4 regions of the Pseudoalteromonas spongiae UST010723-006 genome follow, and region 1 is predicted to be linked to each of the others. Evidence: predicted binding sites of a transcription regulator. Region 1 holds the regulator's gene; each other region holds the start of a gene.

Evidence for each region. The regulator sigma-54, encoded in region 1, starts transcription at its own class of promoters, with help from an activator protein. The targets are predictions, from matches to a motif close to GTTGGCACGNNNNTNGNNT.
Region 2: a site for sigma-54 is predicted at 1,714-1,732, ahead of fliE (flagellar hook-basal body complex protein FliE). Genes of this name have one in related genera too.
Region 3: a site for sigma-54 is predicted at 1,667-1,685, ahead of PSPO_RS14555 (DUF4097 family beta strand repeat-containing protein). Genes of this name have one in related genera too.
Region 4: a site for sigma-54 is predicted at 2,638-2,656, ahead of flgJ (flagellar assembly peptidoglycan hydrolase FlgJ). Genes of this name have one in related genera too.

The regions. Positions count from the first base shown of each region.
Region 1 covers NZ_CP011039.1:2,864,395-2,868,707, forward strand. The annotation lists gene lptC (LPS export ABC transporter periplasmic protein LptC) at 1-286, shown strand, start outside; gene lptA (lipopolysaccharide transport periplasmic protein LptA) at 288-806, shown strand; gene lptB (LPS export ABC transporter ATP-binding protein) at 803-1,528, shown strand; gene PSPO_RS13195 (RNA polymerase factor sigma-54) at 1,607-3,103, shown strand; gene hpf (ribosome hibernation promoting factor) at 3,126-3,413, shown strand; gene ptsN (PTS IIA-like nitrogen regulatory protein PtsN) at 3,415-3,870, shown strand; gene rapZ (RNase adapter RapZ) at 3,886-4,313, shown strand, end outside.
Region 2 covers NZ_CP011039.1:987,550-991,862, forward strand. The annotation lists gene PSPO_RS04650 (sensor histidine kinase) at 1-173, shown strand, start outside; gene PSPO_RS04655 (sigma-54-dependent transcriptional regulator) at 182-1,579, shown strand; gene fliE (flagellar hook-basal body complex protein FliE) at 1,768-2,100, shown strand; gene fliF (flagellar basal-body MS-ring/collar protein FliF) at 2,120-3,832, shown strand; gene fliG (flagellar motor switch protein FliG) at 3,825-4,313, shown strand, end outside.
Region 3 covers NZ_CP011040.1:8,399-12,711, reverse strand. The annotation lists gene PSPO_RS14570 (MAPEG family protein) at 1-310, shown strand, start outside; gene PSPO_RS14565 (GNAT family N-acetyltransferase) at 337-906, shown strand; gene PSPO_RS21685 (hypothetical protein) at 967-1,113, opposite strand; gene maoP (DUF413 domain-containing protein) at 1,100-1,438, opposite strand; gene PSPO_RS14555 (DUF4097 family beta strand repeat-containing protein) at 1,751-2,512, shown strand; gene PSPO_RS14550 (hypothetical protein) at 2,719-3,009, opposite strand; partial or broken gene PSPO_RS14545 (DUF3465 domain-containing protein) at 3,187-3,378, opposite strand; gene PSPO_RS14540 (DUF3465 domain-containing protein) at 3,633-3,842, opposite strand; gene PSPO_RS14535 (DNA recombination protein RmuC) at 4,064-4,313, opposite strand, start outside.
Region 4 covers NZ_CP011039.1:835,940-840,252, reverse strand. The annotation lists gene PSPO_RS03935 (FlgK family flagellar hook-associated protein) at 1-1,599, opposite strand, end outside; gene flgJ (flagellar assembly peptidoglycan hydrolase FlgJ) at 1,599-2,588, opposite strand; gene PSPO_RS03925 (flagellar basal body P-ring protein FlgI) at 2,723-3,817, opposite strand; gene flgH (flagellar basal body L-ring protein FlgH) at 3,826-4,313, opposite strand, start outside.

The DNA of each region.
Region 1 (4,313 bases):
AGGTGTGTGGCAGCTCACAGCCGATGAAGCCACGCTCTACAATAACGAAAAGCTCATTTTGGAACAAAACGTTATTGCCAAAAGTCTAACGCCCAATATCATGCTCAATACAATTGAAGCGGCAAGCGTAGAATATTTAATTAATAGCAAACTAATGACTTCTCAATCCGAAGTAAAAATGACAGGTCCGGGACTTGAAATTAAAGGACAAGGCCTCAATGCTAATTTAGAAGAGCAAGTTATTAAGTTAATAAACCATACAAAGACCACTTATTATGACCAATAACATGACGAAATTACTGTCAATCGCTGGACTAGCTGTCACTTTGTGTATCACAAGTGGACACGCTATCGCTGAGCAGATCAAACTTAAGCATCCACTTGAGATTGACGCCGATGAGCAAGCTGCTCGCTTAAAAGAAAATGTCGGTATTTTTCGCCATAATGTACAAATTAAGCATGGCAATATGACCATCACCGCCGATTACCTTGAAGCACATAAACGAGCAGAGTTAGGAGATAACCAGCAATTACTTATTGCCAGTGGTGATCCGGTAAAATTTAGTGCTGAACAAGAAGATGGATCAATCATTGTCGCAAGTGCTAAAAAAGTCACTTATGACGTGGCTAAATCATTATTTACAATGTCTGGTGGCGCTAAATTTCAACAAAATGGCGACATGATGTCAGCAGATACCATCATCTATGATCGCGCTGCTGAAACAGTGACGTCTAAAAAAGCTGAAAACTCAACTAACCAAGTAAAAACCATCATCAATACGCAAAATGAACAAGGCGGACAATGAGCACATTAATTGCCGAAAAGCTGGCTAAAAGTTACAAATCACGCCAAGTGGTAAAAAATGTTGGCTTAGAAGTGAAAGCTGGTAGTATCGTTGGTTTGCTTGGTCCTAACGGTGCCGGTAAAACAACGACGTTTTACATGATTGTTGGTTTAGTACCGAGCGACAATGGCGTTATTCGTATTGACGATAATGACATTACATTGCAACCAATGCATAGTCGCGCCCGTTTAGGTATTGGTTATTTACCGCAAGAATCGTCGATTTTTAGAAAGCTTACTGTGTATCAAAACATCATGGCGATTCTAGAGACACGCAAAGAACTTAATCGTGTGCAACGTGAAGAAGCGCTCGATGATTTATTAGAAGAATTTAACATTGGCCATATCCGAGATTCACAGGGTATGGCATTGTCGGGCGGTGAACGTCGTCGTGTGGAAATTGCGCGCGCATTAGCCGCAAACCCCAAATTTATCCTGTTAGATGAACCTTTTGCTGGTGTTGATCCTATTTCAGTGATAGATATAAAGAAAATAATTGAGCATTTGAAAAATCGCGGCATTGGCGTGTTAATAACAGACCACAACGTGCGTGAAACCTTAGATGTATGTGAAAAAGCCTACATTGTTTCTCACGGCGAATTAATCGCATCTGGCACAGCTGAAGACGTTTTAAACAACCAAAAAGTACGCGATGTATACCTAGGTGAACAATTCAGACTATAGTAATAGTTATAGGCCTTAAATTTGGAATTGAATTGTTAACTAGCGGCTTGAAATCGAAAGAAGGATTAGAATAACTACATGAAGCAATCTTTACAGCTTCGCCTTGGGCAGCAACTAACAATGACTCCACAATTGCAACAGGCTATTCGCTTGTTGCAGCTGAGTACGTTAGATTTGCAGCAAGAAATTCAAGAAGCGCTTGATGCCAATCCTTTACTTGAAGAAGACATTGACTACAGTGACGATAAACAAAACAACGAAAACACTGAGTCAAACAAAGACGAATCAATAAATGGCGATGATGTTGAAGCAGCGCCAAGCCAAAGTGAAATAGAATCAAGCGACGCACTTAGCAACGAGAATATTTCTGACGATTTAGCTATGGATGTGTCGTGGGATGATTATATCAGCGCCGCACCTGTTTCTGTCAGTAACGCCCCAGCTCCTGACAACGATACTGTGTATCAAGGCTCAACCAGCGAATCATTGCAAGATTACTTAATGTGGCAATTACGCTTAACGCCGTTCAGCGACACCGACGAGATGATCGCAACCACCATTGTTGAGGCGGTAGACGATTCAGGTTATTTAACACAAAGTAGCGAAGAAATTTTAGAAGCGGTACAGCAATCTGACGACCAAGAACAAATTGAACTAGACGAAGTTGAAGCTGTACTTAAACGCGTTCAACTCTTTGACCCTGTTGGTATTGCTGCTCGTTCGTTACAAGAATGTTTATTGATCCAGCTCAATCAGTACGACAAAAATACCCCTTGGCTAAACGAAACAAAGAGCGTAATCTCAAACCATATGGAACTTTTAGGATTACGTGATTATCGTACAATAATGAAGAAGGCTAAACTCAAGGAGCCTGAGTTAAAAGAAGTCTTAACATTAATACATAGCCTTAATCCAAAACCAGCTGAAAGCATCATAAAAGAAGAACCTGAATATGTGGTTCCCGATGTTTCAGTAAAGAAAATTAAAGGACGCTGGCGCGTTGATTTAAACAACGATAGCATGCCAAAGATCCGCGTGAATGAACAATATGCTGCGCTTACTCGCTCGATGAAATCAAGCACTGACAGCCAGTTTATTCGCAACCATTTACAAGAAGCAAAATGGTTTATTAAAAGCTTAGAAAGTCGCAATGATACTTTATTAAAAGTAGCCAATTGCATTGTTGAACAACAACAGGCATTCTTTGAATATGGTGACGAAGCAATGAAACCTATGGTTTTAAACGACGTTGCCGAAATGGTCGAGATGCATGAGTCGACTATCTCGCGTGTAACAACGCAAAAATACATGCATACACCACGTGGCATTTATGAGCTTAAATACTTTTTTTCAAGCCACGTTAGCACGGAAAATGGGGGTGAGTGTTCATCTACCGCGATTCGAGCACTGATCAAAAAGCTAGTTGCGGCGGAAAATCCAGCTAAACCATTAAGTGATAGCAAGATTACCGACTTACTAGCAGAACAAGGAATTAAAGTGGCGCGACGCACTATCGCAAAATACCGTGAGTCGCTATCCATACCACCGTCTAATCAGCGCAAGAGCCTGATCTAGACCAAATAGAAGGAAAATGCTTATGCAATTAAACTTAACAGGTCGTCACGTAGAAATTACTGATTCTTTAAGAGACTATGTCACTAACAAATTTGCAAAACTAGAGAGGCATTTTGATCATATAAATAACGTGCACGTTATTCTAGATATTGAAAAACTATCACAAAAAGCAGAAGCTACTATGCATGTTAACGGTGGCGAATTGTTTGCCTCTACCGAGCATCAAGATATGTATGCAGCAATCGATGGCCTGGTCGACAAACTAGACCGCCAAGTAATTAAGCACAAAGAGAAACTTTCTCGCCACTAAAATGAAATTAACCGATATTATTGCTGAGGACTGCGCTAAAACCGCGGTCCTTTTTAATAGCAAAAAAAGACTGTTTGAATTTATTAGCGACCTTGCCCATCAGCAAGCCCCTGATATTACTTCTCAAGAGTTTCTTGAAGCCTTGCTGCAACGCGAAAAACTAGGTAGCACGGGTATTGGTAAAGGCCTCGCCATTCCTCATGGCCGCATTGATGGCCTACAAAATACCATTGGCTTTTTAATTGTAAATCAGTCACCTATTCCGTTTGATGCCATCGACGATAAAGACGTTGATATTTTTATCGTACTGCTCATACCAGAACAAAAGTGCCAGCAACATTTGCAGACTTTAGCCACCATCGCTGATAAACTAAAAGATAAGCAGTTTTGCCGTCAACTACGTCACGCTGAAAATAATCATCAGCTATATCAAATCATTAGTAGTGAGGCGAGTTAACTAAGGGAGATGTAAGTGCAACTTATTTTAGTCAGTGGTCGTTCTGGTTCAGGAAAAACAGTCGCACTCAGAGTATTGGAAGATCTCGGGTATTATGTTGTTGACAATATTCCTGTTAATTTATTGCCTTCGTTGATCCGCTCAGTTTCAGATAAATACGACAAAATTGCAGTGAGTGTTGATGCTCGTAATATGACTAAAGAGCCAGAGGAAATAGAAGAAGTACTCGACTATTTACCTGGTTTTGCAACACCAACCTTATTTTACCTTGATAGCGATGACAGCACGCTAATTAAGCGCTTTTCAGAGACGCGCCGCTTGCATCCGTTATCACTGAATAATATCTCCCTTGAAGAAGCCATTGAAGCTGAGAAAAAGCTGCTCGATCCTATCGCCTCACAAGCGGATATCTTTATTGATACAACAGGCTTAAGTGTTCACCA
Region 2 (4,313 bases), 1.3 Mb from region 1:
AACAGATCTTTGAGCCGTTCTTCACCACTAAATCACACGGTACCGGGTTAGGTCTTGCCGTGGTTCAATCGGTTGCTAACAGCCATCAAGGGTTTGTAAAAGCAGGCAATAGTGAGCTTGGTGGGGCTGAGTTTAACTTGTACCTACCGATTATCTCTAAAACAGCATGTTAGGAGTGATTATGAACGATGCAAAAGTATTAGTCGTAGAAGATGATTCTGGTTTACGAGAAGCGTTAGTCGATACCCTAGCATTGGCTGATATTAATTGTGTTGAAGCCGACAGTGCCGAACAAGCAATTATTAAGCTTAAAGAAGGCGGTATTTCAATGGTGGTCAGTGACGTGCAAATGGGCACTATGTCAGGTATCGATTTACTTAAAAGTATTAAGCTTAACTACCCTGATTTACCTGTGTTAATGATGACAGCTTACGCGACTATTGATGATGCGGTTGAAGCGATGCGCTTAGGAGCCATTGACTACATGGCGAAACCATTCGCACCAGAAGTGTTATTAAACATGGTAAGTCGTTATTTACCAGAAAAAGAAGCCATTAAAGATGGGCCAATTGTTGAAGACCCAGCTAGTAAAGCGCTGATGCAACTTGCAGAGAAAGTGGCGAAATCTGATGCATCCGTTATGGTGCTTGGGCCAAGTGGCTCAGGTAAAGAAGTGATGGCACGTTATATTCATGATAGTTCACCGCGTGCAGAGCAGAACTTTGTTGCGATTAACTGTGCGGCGATTCCTGAAAATATGCTAGAAGCCACTTTATTTGGCTATGAAAAAGGCGCGTTTACTGGCGCTATTCAAGCATGTCCTGGTAAGTTTGAACAAGCGCAAGGTGGCACTATTTTACTCGATGAAATTACTGAGATGGATTTGAGCCTACAGGCGAAATTACTGCGTGTACTGCAAGAGCGTGAAGTGGAGCGTCTTGGCTCTCGCAAGACCATTAATTTAGATGTACGTGTGCTTGCAACGTCTAACCGCGACTTAAAAGAGGCGGTGGCGCAAGGCGTTTTTCGCGAAGATTTATATTATCGCCTTAATGTTTTTCCGCTCGAGTGGCTGCCACTTGCTGAGCGTCCAGGGGATATCGTCCCGTTGGCTGAGCATTTAATTCAGCGTCATAATAATGACATGCCGGTGCAGTTTGACGCACAAGCTAAAGAAAAATTACTTAGTTACAACTGGCCAGGTAATGTTCGCGAGCTTGAAAATGTTGTGCAGCGCGCACTGATTTTGCAAAGCCATAAAATGATTACCGCAGATGATATTTTCTTAGGCTCGGTAGCAAGCATGCAACCAACAAGCCTGTCGCCAAAGATACAGCTGACTTGTGAAGAACCTGAGCAAGTAGCACCAGACGTCGCAACTGTGCAATCAACCCAAGTAGATGATGCTCAGGGTTATAAACAAGAGCTTAAAGATAAAGAAAACTCAATTATCTTAGATATGCTTCGCGCGTGTGATGGCAAGCGTAAAGACGTTGCTGAGCGTCTTGGTATGAGCCCGCGAACACTACGTTATAAACTTGCAAAAATGCGTGAGATGGGAATTGAATTACCTGCATAAAAAATCATTGTACTGAGCACAACAGATACACCTACTTTTTAAATCGAGCCTCTGACTGGAGGCTTTATTTCTGTCTAAACTTTATCAAAGTCAAAAAAATGCCATTATAAACTCTTGATTTTAAATGTTTTATTTTTGGCATCAAGCTTGCATTAATCGTATTAAGTCAATTTTTACGGTTTGTTAGTATGAACATTTCACCAAACAATCTTTATCAAGAAATGCAGTCACTTGCGGTAGAAGCAAGTAACTTTTCTAAACCGAAACAGCCTATAGAATCTATTCAAGGTAGCTCACAGGTTGAATTTAATAATCTATTAAAAGATGCGCTCGATACGGTTAACGGTTTACAGCAAGACTCTAAAGCGAAAGCAACGGCGTTAGAAATGGGTGACCGCAATGTGTCACTGGCTGAAGTAATGATCGCATCGCAAAAATCTTCGGTGGCGTTTGAAGCAACCGTTCAAGTGCGTAATAAGCTTATTGAAGCTTATAAAGACATTATGAACATGCCTGTATAAGAAATAGTGGAGTAGGGTTGTGGCTAATACATCAACAGATTTATCAACACTAGATGCTAACGACTTAGGTGTCGGCGATGTAGGTGGTGGTAATCAAGAACAAAAATCAGGGTTTCTTGGCAGCTTAAGTGGTGTTGATGTAATGCGCCAAGTCACGCTCATTATCGCACTAACAATTTGTGTCGCAATTGCCGTATTTATCATGATTTGGGCGAAAGAGCCTGATATGCGCCCTCTTGGCAAAATGCCAATGGATGAACTGATCCAAACGCTTGAATTCTTAGACGCACAAAAAGTGGAATACAAGCTCGATGGCAATGTTGTTTCAGTACCGGTTGAAGCGTATCAAAATATTAAGTTGTTGATGGCTAAAGAGGGTCTTGAGCAAGTACCTTCATCGGGCACCGAAATTTTAATGCAAGATATGGGCTTTGGCGTGAGTCAGCGTCTAGAGCGTGAGCGTTTAAAGCACTCACGTGAGCAGCAGCTTGCACGTACTATTGAAGAGCTTAGTAAAGTAGCGCGCGCTAAAGTTCTATTAGCGATTCCAAAAGAAAATGTCTTTGCTCGCCGAGAGAAAAAGCCAAGTGCAACGGTTGTATTAACGGTAAGACGCGGTCGTACACTTGACGGTGAAGAAGTTGATTCTGTTGTAGATATGGTCGCCTCTGCGGTACAAGGGTTAGAGCCTAGCCGAGTAACGGTAACAGACCAAAATGGTCGCTTACTTAACTCGGGCTCACAAAACTCACTTACCGCGCGTTCGCGTAAAGAATATGAAATTGAACGTAAACGTGAACAAGAATACTTAGAAAAAATCGATTCAATTATGATCCCTGTTGTTGGTTTAGGTAACTATACTGCGCAGGTCGATCTAGTGATGGATTTCAGTTCAATAGAAGAAACGCAGAAGCGTTTTAACCCAGACTTACCTGCGGTACGCAGTGAAATGACACGTGAAGACACCAACATTGGTGGCCTTGCGGTGGGCATTCCTGGTGCGTTAACTAATCAACCGCCAGTTAACTCGCAAATTCCAGAACAAACAGGCGATGAATCAGCACAAAACACATTGCCAAGTAGAAACAGTAAAGAAGCAACCCGTAATTATGAACTCGATACCACCATTTCACATAAGCGTCAGCAAACCGGTGTGATCCGTCGTATCAGTGTATCGGTTGCGGTGAACTACACAAACGGTGTAGCTGAAGGTGGCGAAGCGACACGCGATCCGCGTACTCAGCAAGAATTAGCGAACATTCGCCGTTTATTGCAAGGTGGCATCGGCTTTGATATGCAGCGTGGCGATGCGTTAGAAGTCGTGACGATTCCGTTTGTACAAGAAGAATTCAGTGAAGCGATTGAGCTACCAATTTGGGAGCAACCTTGGTTCTTCAAAGTAATCAGACTAGCTTTAGGTGCCTTGGTTATTATCGTGCTTATTCTTGCAGTAGTGCGTCCAATGTTACGCAAGTTGATTAATCCAGAAGACACGACAGAGGATTATGATGACGCAAGCCTATCAGCAGGTGTAGACTTAGGTGATGATACCATTGATATGCTAAGTCAAGAATTTGACGAATCGGCAGTCGGCTTTAGCCCAGATGGTACGTTACAATTACCAGACTTACATGGTGATGAAGACTTACTGAAAGCAGTAAGAGCATTAGTGGCAAATGAGCCAGAACTTTCTTCTCAAGTAGTTAAAGCGTGGTTAACTGAAGATGACTGATCAAGATACGCAAGTAGCAGAACAAACAACAAGTAGCGGCTTTGACGTAGATAAACTTGATGGTGTAGAAAAAGCATCGATTTTATTACTGAGTTTATCTGAAGAAGATGCCGCACAGATTTTAAAGCACTTAGAACCAAAGCAAGTACAAAAAGTAGGTATGGCGATGGCGGGCTTGGATGATTTAAGCCAAGACAAAATTGCCGCAGTACACAAGCTGTTTATCGACCAAATCCAAAGCTTTAGTACTATTGGTTTCCAATCTGAAGACTTTATCAAGAAAGCGCTTACCGCAGCGCTCGGTGAAGAAAAAGCAGCGAACCTAATTGACCAAATTATCATGGGCTCAGGTGCGAAAGGGCTTGATTCACTGAAATGGATGGACTCAAAACAAGTAGCGAATATTATTCGTAATGAGCACCCGCAGATCCAAACCATTGTTTTGGCTTATTTAGAGCCAGAACAATCTGCTGAAATTATT
Region 3 (4,313 bases), on a different replicon from region 1:
CGTGAAAATTAAATATTATCGCACAATGGAAGGCCAAGACGTGCCCGAAAAATTAACCACATCAACGCGTTGCTTTAACAACATGTTCGAAGTACCGGTATTATTTTATGTTGTCTCTACCTTGTTTGTGAGCCTAGAAATTACGAATGGCTTAGCGCTCACCTTGGCTTGGAGTTTTGTTACTTTTAGAACGTTACAGGCCTTTGTACACCTTACCTATAACAATGTACTACATCGCATGTTAACGTTTTGGGGTGCTGTGATGTCAGTGCTGTCAATGTGGGTTATTTTGCTCATTCAAATAGCGTAACCCGTGCAAAGAAACAAGGAGTACTAATGCAGACTAATCTACAATTTCCAAATTTAGACACATCACGATTAACACTAGACACACTAACAATCGATGATAACGATAGGTTATTTTCGATTTTTTCAGATCAAGCTGTGGTTAAGTTTTATAATATTGAAGCATTTACATCCAAGCAGCAATCTCTTGATTTAATAGATTTCTTTAATCAACGATTTAAACAGCAGGAGGGCATTCGTTGGGCTATTCGCCTCAAAGAAACTGGCGAGCTAATTGGCACATGTGGTTTTAATTCGTTTAATTCAAAAATGCACAATACAGTGATTGGTTATGAATTTGCTAGTGATCATTGGGGAAAAGGGTATGCCACCGAAGCGTTAAACGCGATTATTACACTAGTTTATTCAGACAACTCACCATTTGGTGAACTATATCGCATTCAGGCTGATACCATGTTGGGTAATGGCGCGTCTGAATCAGTGCTTAAAAAGCTTGGCTTTAAACAAGAGGGGATCCGCCGTGCAAGTGGTTTTTGGAAAAACCAATATCACGATTTAACGTGCTTTGGTTTACTAAAGCCCGAGTTTACGCCACGTTAAATAAGAGCGGCCAGAAAGCTAACTCGGGCCGCAATTATCATCAAAGATTAAGCGCTTTTATTAATCGCGATCATCCCAGTCATGATCATCAAATTTTTTACGCTTATTTTTATTGTCAAATTTGGCTTTCAGCTTATCGCGCTTTGATTTTCGGCCAACTTTTGTTTTTTCTAAATAGCTATCTTGTTGCAAACTACGCTTCATCATATCCCTCAAATGAATAATGTTGTTCTGTACGTGAACTATTCGCACTGGCTCTGTGCGTTACGCTGTGAACAGCTTTTATGTATTTTCGCCAGAGCTTTACTTCATAGCTGTTAGAGGCAATATTAGACTGCATACAGGCCACAAATTCCGATTCAGCAGCAGATTCAGGATTTAAATTACCTGCGCTTAGCCCATTCAATGTGTCACCGTATTCAACTAAAAAATTAGCCTCAGAAATAGTAAAAAAGCCAGAACGCTCAATGCCACCGGCAAAATGCTCATCGTCATAAAACTTTCGTCGTCCAGCGCGGATCGTGTTTGTCATAACAATATTCTCTTATATTTGGGGCTGTTATTCGGCGATAAAACTAGCCAACAAATATGAAAGATAAATGACACTTTTAAAAAACATTCAATACAGTAAATATGGCGTGAACGCGCATAGTTGGTCAAAATGACAAAGTTCGAATGGCAAAAATTACTAATAATTCGTTTGATTGTTTTCTTTATTTTATTAAATAAGAATAAAACCTTATTATTCAATTAGTTAAATTTTGGCCTAGTGATTGCTTTAAATTGCTATTAGTCACTCAACACGACAATGAATAATAAAAATAATTCATTAGAAGGGAACATCATGTATAGAACATTTTCAGCAATTGCCATGGCAACACTGCTTTCAGGTTGTATTGTGCATATCGGTGGAAACACCAATTCTGCAGATACTCACATCGAGCGAGAATTAGTGCTAAACGCAAGTCAATTGTCTACACTTATCGCCGAAACTGGTGCTGGGTCACTTAAAATTATAGGCTCAGACAGCAGCGATAAAATTACAGTGAATGCCGACATTTATACCAGCGAAGATCTAAATTACGAACTTTCTTTAACCCAATCTGGTGATACTGCAAAACTCGTTGCAATACACGATATTCAAGATGGTTTACGTATTCACATCAACCAAGGGCATAGCATCGACCTTGTCATCACCATGCCAAGCAAGCTAGCACTCGAACTCGATGATAGCTCTGGCGATGTTACAATCAACGGCTTAAGTAACACCATTAAGGTAGACGATAGCTCTGGTGACTTAACCATTGATGGCGGTAAATCAGTATACGTCGACGACAGTTCTGGCTCACTTTACATAAGCAATATTCAAGGTGACGTTGAAATTGACGATGGCTCGGGTGATACCCAGGTTGAAAACACCAAAGGTGCAGTCACCATTGAAGATGGTTCAGGTGATTTACTTGTTAGAAATGTTACGGGCACAGTTAAAGTAGATGATGGCTCCGGCGATATTACCGTAAACGGTGCGGGTGGATTGATTGTTGAAGACGATGGTTCTGGCGATTTAAATATCGATAATGTAAAAGGTGAAGTTAAAATCGATTAAACGGGTTCCACTAACTAGCAGGTGAAGTGTAAACCCCCTTTATACTATTTCATGCCTGTTGTGCTGTTAGGTTTGCTCCATTTTATCGTTCAAACCTAACAGCCAAGTTATTATAAATATACTAAAGCAAGCGTTTCGCGCACTAGAACAATCCCAAAACGAGTAAGGTTTGATATTAAACCAACACAGTTACATAGTTTGCATTTTTATTGTGTACGTTTTTTTCGTTTCTCTTTTAAAAGTAAAGCCACGCCTGCGCCATAGAATACGGTGAAAAAACAGAAGCCAAAACTCAACATAACATACCTAAAAATATCACTTTCAGCGGCATAACCACTTAAAATCCATGATAAAGAAAAAGGTAACACCACAATAGACACACCTCCACCACGAGCGGCCTTTTCAAATAGCGATTGCAGAGGTGAACAAAAATAAATAAGTACTGGTAAAGCTGTTAAGCCTATCATTACAAGTTCAAATTCTGTAAAGCTATCCATAATTCACAACTCCTTTAGTGAAATAAATACTTATCAAATGATAAGGTGTTTGTAGTCAAAACCGATGAAAATCACTTTTAAAAAAGCAAGTGTATAACTAGCTAATATGCAAGATATACTCATAATATCTCGCGTTTACAATACATTAGGTAGTGATTAATCCTATTTTCAAGTCTTTTACTCGTAAACTTTGCCTTTATGTTTAAGCCATCCGTGAGCATGTTTATTTCGCGGATCTTTGTGTGTCCAGTGCATCACGCCACCTTTTTTAGTCCACTCATATTCACCGTAAAACTCTACCTTATCACCCACTTTTAAGTTCGAAATGCGCGGCGCTAAATCAATATTATGTGCAACGAGTAGGGTTTTTAGAGCGTGGTAACGTTTACAGTCTGTTTCTGCAGCAGTTTGTTTGACATTTAGACAAGGCAGAGCGATTGTGGTGTAGTTATTCTACATAAATGAGCGATAACGCAGCATAAATGCCAAACACGCGCTGCCTGTAAGGTTCAACCCAAACCGTTATGCTCTTTGTTGCCACTTTTTGACTTAGCCCACTAGGCCTACTAAGCGACGCCGCGATCAAAACGGTTTGGATTTGAACAGAATTTAGACCGTAAATGTCACCACGCTCTAGCTAAACGCAAAATAAATTTTTGGTGTCTTGAGCCATTATTATCATCAGGCAAAACACGTAACACTGTGCCTGAACCTTTAACTTGTATATCACTTTGCTGATTTTTATAAGCGTTACTGAGCTGACGATCATTTGCGTGTAGGTTGATAGCGGTTAAGAAAAAACCAACTAATAAAAGGGCAGTGAAGTGTTTCATTTTCAATCCTTTGAGTTACTACTAGAAAGAGTGAGTATAAAATTAATGTGCTTTTTGACGAAGCCTGTTTGTTGGCCTTTGCGTTTCAAAAATCCAGAAATTACATTTAAAGTTTAACTGTCAACAAAGTTATTTACTGAAAATGACACATTATTGGTGGTTTTGGCAAACCATTTAAAACTGTAAAGGGGATTTACACTTCCCCTTAGTACTTTTATAACTTACTCACTTTGCTCAAAATTTAATTCAAGTTCGGCCTTCTCAATGAGTTCTTTTGGCAGTTCTTTTTGTACAGCTACGCCTAGTTCTTTAAATTCAGCAGCTTGTTTAATTAAGTTACCTTTGCCAGAGTAAAGCTGTGCAAATGCGCGGTCGTAACCTTCTTTTGCTTTATCAAGAGTTTTACCAACGCCTTGCATACTGGTTAAAAAGCCATTTAACTTAGTATAAAAACGTTCTGCACGCTGCGCG
Region 4 (4,313 bases), 1.1 Mb from region 1:
AAAACCATAGGTATTGTATGGTGCACCTGCTTGTGCCAAAACATTGTCATAAGGCGGTGTTAAAACAACCGTATTCGTTACGGGTGGTGCACCATCTGTAATTGTAAACTCATTAGGGTTTGCCGTTTTAGTTAGTGTAATGGTGCCATTGGCTAAAGCTGGCGGTGGACCTGGATTAAATCCTGGTGCAGTGGTGTCAGAAACAGTGCTTGACGCTATATTACCTGATCCTCTGTTAGCTAAGTCGCTGTTAGTGCGTATCGGTGAAGCTAACGCTAAATCTTCCGGTCGCATGGTTGCAAGCTCGAAGCTCGTCGATGCCTCTGAGTTAAGTTTAAGTTCAAATTTATCACCAACTGCAGCGCCAGCTCCTACATTAATTTGCAAACCAAAAAGCTCTCCGCCTACCGCTGTGCCCGAATTAGCCTGCCCAGCAGCAACAGCTGCAACAATAGGTGTACCAATTGGATCGCCATATGAATCAAGCGCAGTAACTGTAATTTGGTTCACTGCTGTATATTCAATTAAAAAATCATTTGGCGGTAATTCACTACCTTTACCCGGTTCAATGGTTCCACTTACTTGAGCCGTACCCGTGTTTGCTGCATAGGAATAAGCACCAGCGGTTGGAATGGTAAATAAATCGCCACCAAGTTCGCCATCGCCGTCTAATCCAAGCCTATTTTGCTGATTGAATGCATCCGCCATTGCTAGGCTCAATTGGCCTAACTTGTTTTGTGACGAAATCAGTATTTCCTCACGGTAAGCTAGTAGCCCACCAATTTTTCCTTTTAGTACACTGGTATTGACTTCAAGCGGAATGGCTTTGCCTGAATCCACATCTAATTTTAAATCTTTAAAATTGGGATCAGGATCACCAGAAATTGAAAATAAGTTAAACGCGCCATCTTCCATTACAACAGCTTCACCCGTGCCCATAAACACCAGTTTTTCACCATTTGGACCATCAAGTGTTTCAATGTCTATATATTCAGATAGCTCTTTAATTGCCAAATCACGCTGATTGATAGTGCTATTTAGAGCACTGCCATCAGGCCCCGATGTTCCCGATGCAATTGATAAGTTTAGCTCGCTAATCTTAGTGATAAGTGAATTAGCTTCATTCGCATAGATCTCGAGCTGATCGTTAACGATGGTTTTTTGATCAAAAACGATACCCGATAATCGGTTAAGCTGATCGATGTAACCTTGGGCATTACTAAAAAACAGGGAACGGCTAACATTAGACGATGGTTGGTTTAAACTATCTTGTAACGAGCCAAACAACGAGTTGATGCTCGTTCCGAGACTATTAGACTCTTCAGCAAATAGACTATCTACTCGCGCGGACTCGCTAACGATTTGGTTGTAAAAAGCCGCATTGGAAATATCGCGATTAAGCTGCTCTTGTGCAAAACTATTCACTAAGCGGAAAGTTTGCCCAAGTCCAACTTGATTATCGAACAGTGTTCTATGTTCTGTGCGCTCTCGAACATAACCTTCGGTATTGACGTTGGTAATGTTTTTACTGGTAGTTTGCAGTAACTCTGAGCTTGCACGTACACCTGAGTTTGCAATATTAAGTAGATTAAAAGACATTAGTTAGTGCCTCCTAAACTTGTTATCGAACTTTTCATCATATCGTTTACATTTATTCCTGAAGCGACAGCGTTGAGTGCTTGCGTAAATTCACTGCGCTTTAGCACATCTTTAATTTTGTCTGCATAATTAGGGTCAGTGGCATACCCTGCTTTTTGTAATTCATCAAGATACTGAGATGGGTCTGACGTTGTTTTAAGTGCTGATTGATAGCGTGGGTTTTGCTGTAAAAAGTTAACAAAATCATCAAAACTTTCAGCAATGCTGTTATACGCTCTAAAATTAGATTGTTTTTTAACAGCGACGCCTTGTTCAAATTCAAGCGAAGCTTTAGCAGCTTTATCACCTTGCCATGCGCGGTCAGCTTTAATATTGAAAAAATTATTTGAGCTTTGCCCATCACTTTTAGTAATCACATGTTTTCCCCAGCCTGTTTCAAGCGCAGATTGCGCCAACATAACAGCAGGACTTAACCCTATTTTTTCAGCTGCGCTTTTAGCGTGCTGCCAAAGCTCAGAAACAAACGACTGCTCATTATCAAAGGCTGTTTCTTCACCTGTAGTATTTATCTGTTTTGATGAATCTGTATTTGCAGTATTCAATGAAGGCTTTTGCATTGGCGCAATTTGGCTTGATGAAAACAAACTTGCAGGGGTGTATTTTCCTGGCGTGGGTGAAAGTTGCTGGACAATAATATCGGCAAGCCCTAATGCACCACTTTGTGAAAGTTCCATAGAAAGCTGTTGATCGTGCATATCACGATAAAATTTAACGCTGCTTTCATTAAACGGGCTATCTTCGTCTTCAAATGCTTCGTTGGCTTTACGCATACTTTTAAATAGCATTTGGGTAAAAATCGATTCAAACTGAGCTGCGACTTGCTTAAGCGCTTTTTTATCAGGATCGCCCTGCAGCGCTTCTTGACGTAAAGAATCTAAGTTACTCAAGTCAAAGAAACTTTGTTGATGATTTATGTTGTTACCATCCATAAGTCAGCTCTCATTCAATAAATTGGCTACGAAACACACTGATAAACCAATGCAAAAATCAAGCCAAGGAAATAAAATTAAAGCGCTAAACAAAAAAGCCCTGCAATGCAGGGCTCAAGTAACAATCTGTAAACTTAAATCACGATTAGTTGGCCACTTATTGCGCCCGCCTCTTTCAACGCTTCAAGTATTGCCATTAAATCACCTGGCGCCGCGCCGACTTCGTTAATCGCTCGCACGAGATCATCTAAACTCGCACCTGGGTCAAACACAAAAGCACGGGTATCATCGCGGGCAACATCAATAATGCTTTGTTCGGTAACAACCGTTTGCCCACCAGCAAGTGCGTTGGGTTGATTAACGTTTTGCTGCTCTGCAATCGTGACAGTCAATCCACCATGGGTGATTGCTGCGGGTTCTAAAGTAACATTTTTACCAATCACGATAGTGCCTGTACGCGAATTAACGATAATTTTTGCACTGTTATCAGCTGGTTCGAATTCAAGATTTTCTAAAGTAGCAAGGTAAGCTACGCGCTGCGCTGGGTCGCGTGGCGCTAACACTTTAACCGACGCTGCATCCATTGCTGTGGCAGTATTTGGGCCTACTAAATCGTTAATCGTATCAGATAAGGCTTTTGCAGTAGAAAAATCAGGACGGTGCAAATTAAATGTAATGTGATCACCTTGGTTGAACGGCGATGCGACCGCACGTTCGACAATCGCGCCATTTGGAACACGTCCTACAGTTGGTGTATTTACTAATACCTTGCTGCCATCAGCACCCTCGGCGCCTAATCCGCTAACCACCATGCTGCCTTGTGCAATTGCATACACATTGCCATCAACGCCCTTTAGAAAGGTTTGAATTAATGTACCACCGCGCAAGCTTAATGCGCTGCCAATTGACGATACGGTTACATCGATTGTTTGACCCGGTTTCACAAACGGCGGTAAATCTGCATGTACAGCTACTGCTGCCACATTCTTAATCTTAGGCTTTAAGTTTGCTGGTAACGTGATACCAAAACTGCTTAGCATGGCTTTAAAACTTTGCTCGGTAAAGCTACTTTTTTCACCTGTGCCAGGCAAACCAACAACTAAACCATAACCAACAAGCTGGTTACTACGTACCCCTTCAACAACAGTCACATCTTTAATGCGTTCTGCTGTTGTTGGGAAACTAAAAAGGCTAAGAAGCGCGATAAAACCAATAGCAAAATTACGCATGCGACCTCCTAAAAAGGGTTTAATGGGCTTAAGAAGAACTGGGCTAACCAGCCTGCTTCTTGTGCATCTGCCAGTGCCCCTTTACCAGAGTACTGAATACGTGCGTTTGCAATACGGGTAGACATCACCATATTGTCAGCACTAACATCCTTCGGACGAACGATGCCTTCTAAACGAATAAATTCTTCACCGGTATTAAGCGTAAGCCACTTTTCACCGCGAATAACTAAATTACCGTTTGGTAATACACGCATCACATTAACTGAAATATTACCGTTTAGACTATTTGACTGATCTGACTTCGCATCGCCTTTATATGAGCCCTCTGAACCAACACCGTATTGCAACGCATCACCATTGATCGTAACTGCATTACCGCCAAATCCAGTAACCGGTGATAGTGCAAAGTCCGTTTCTCGGTCAGTTTCCGTTTTTGCAGTTTTTGACGCCTGAGTTGATTCACTCAGCACTACGGTAATAATGTCACCTTGGCGCA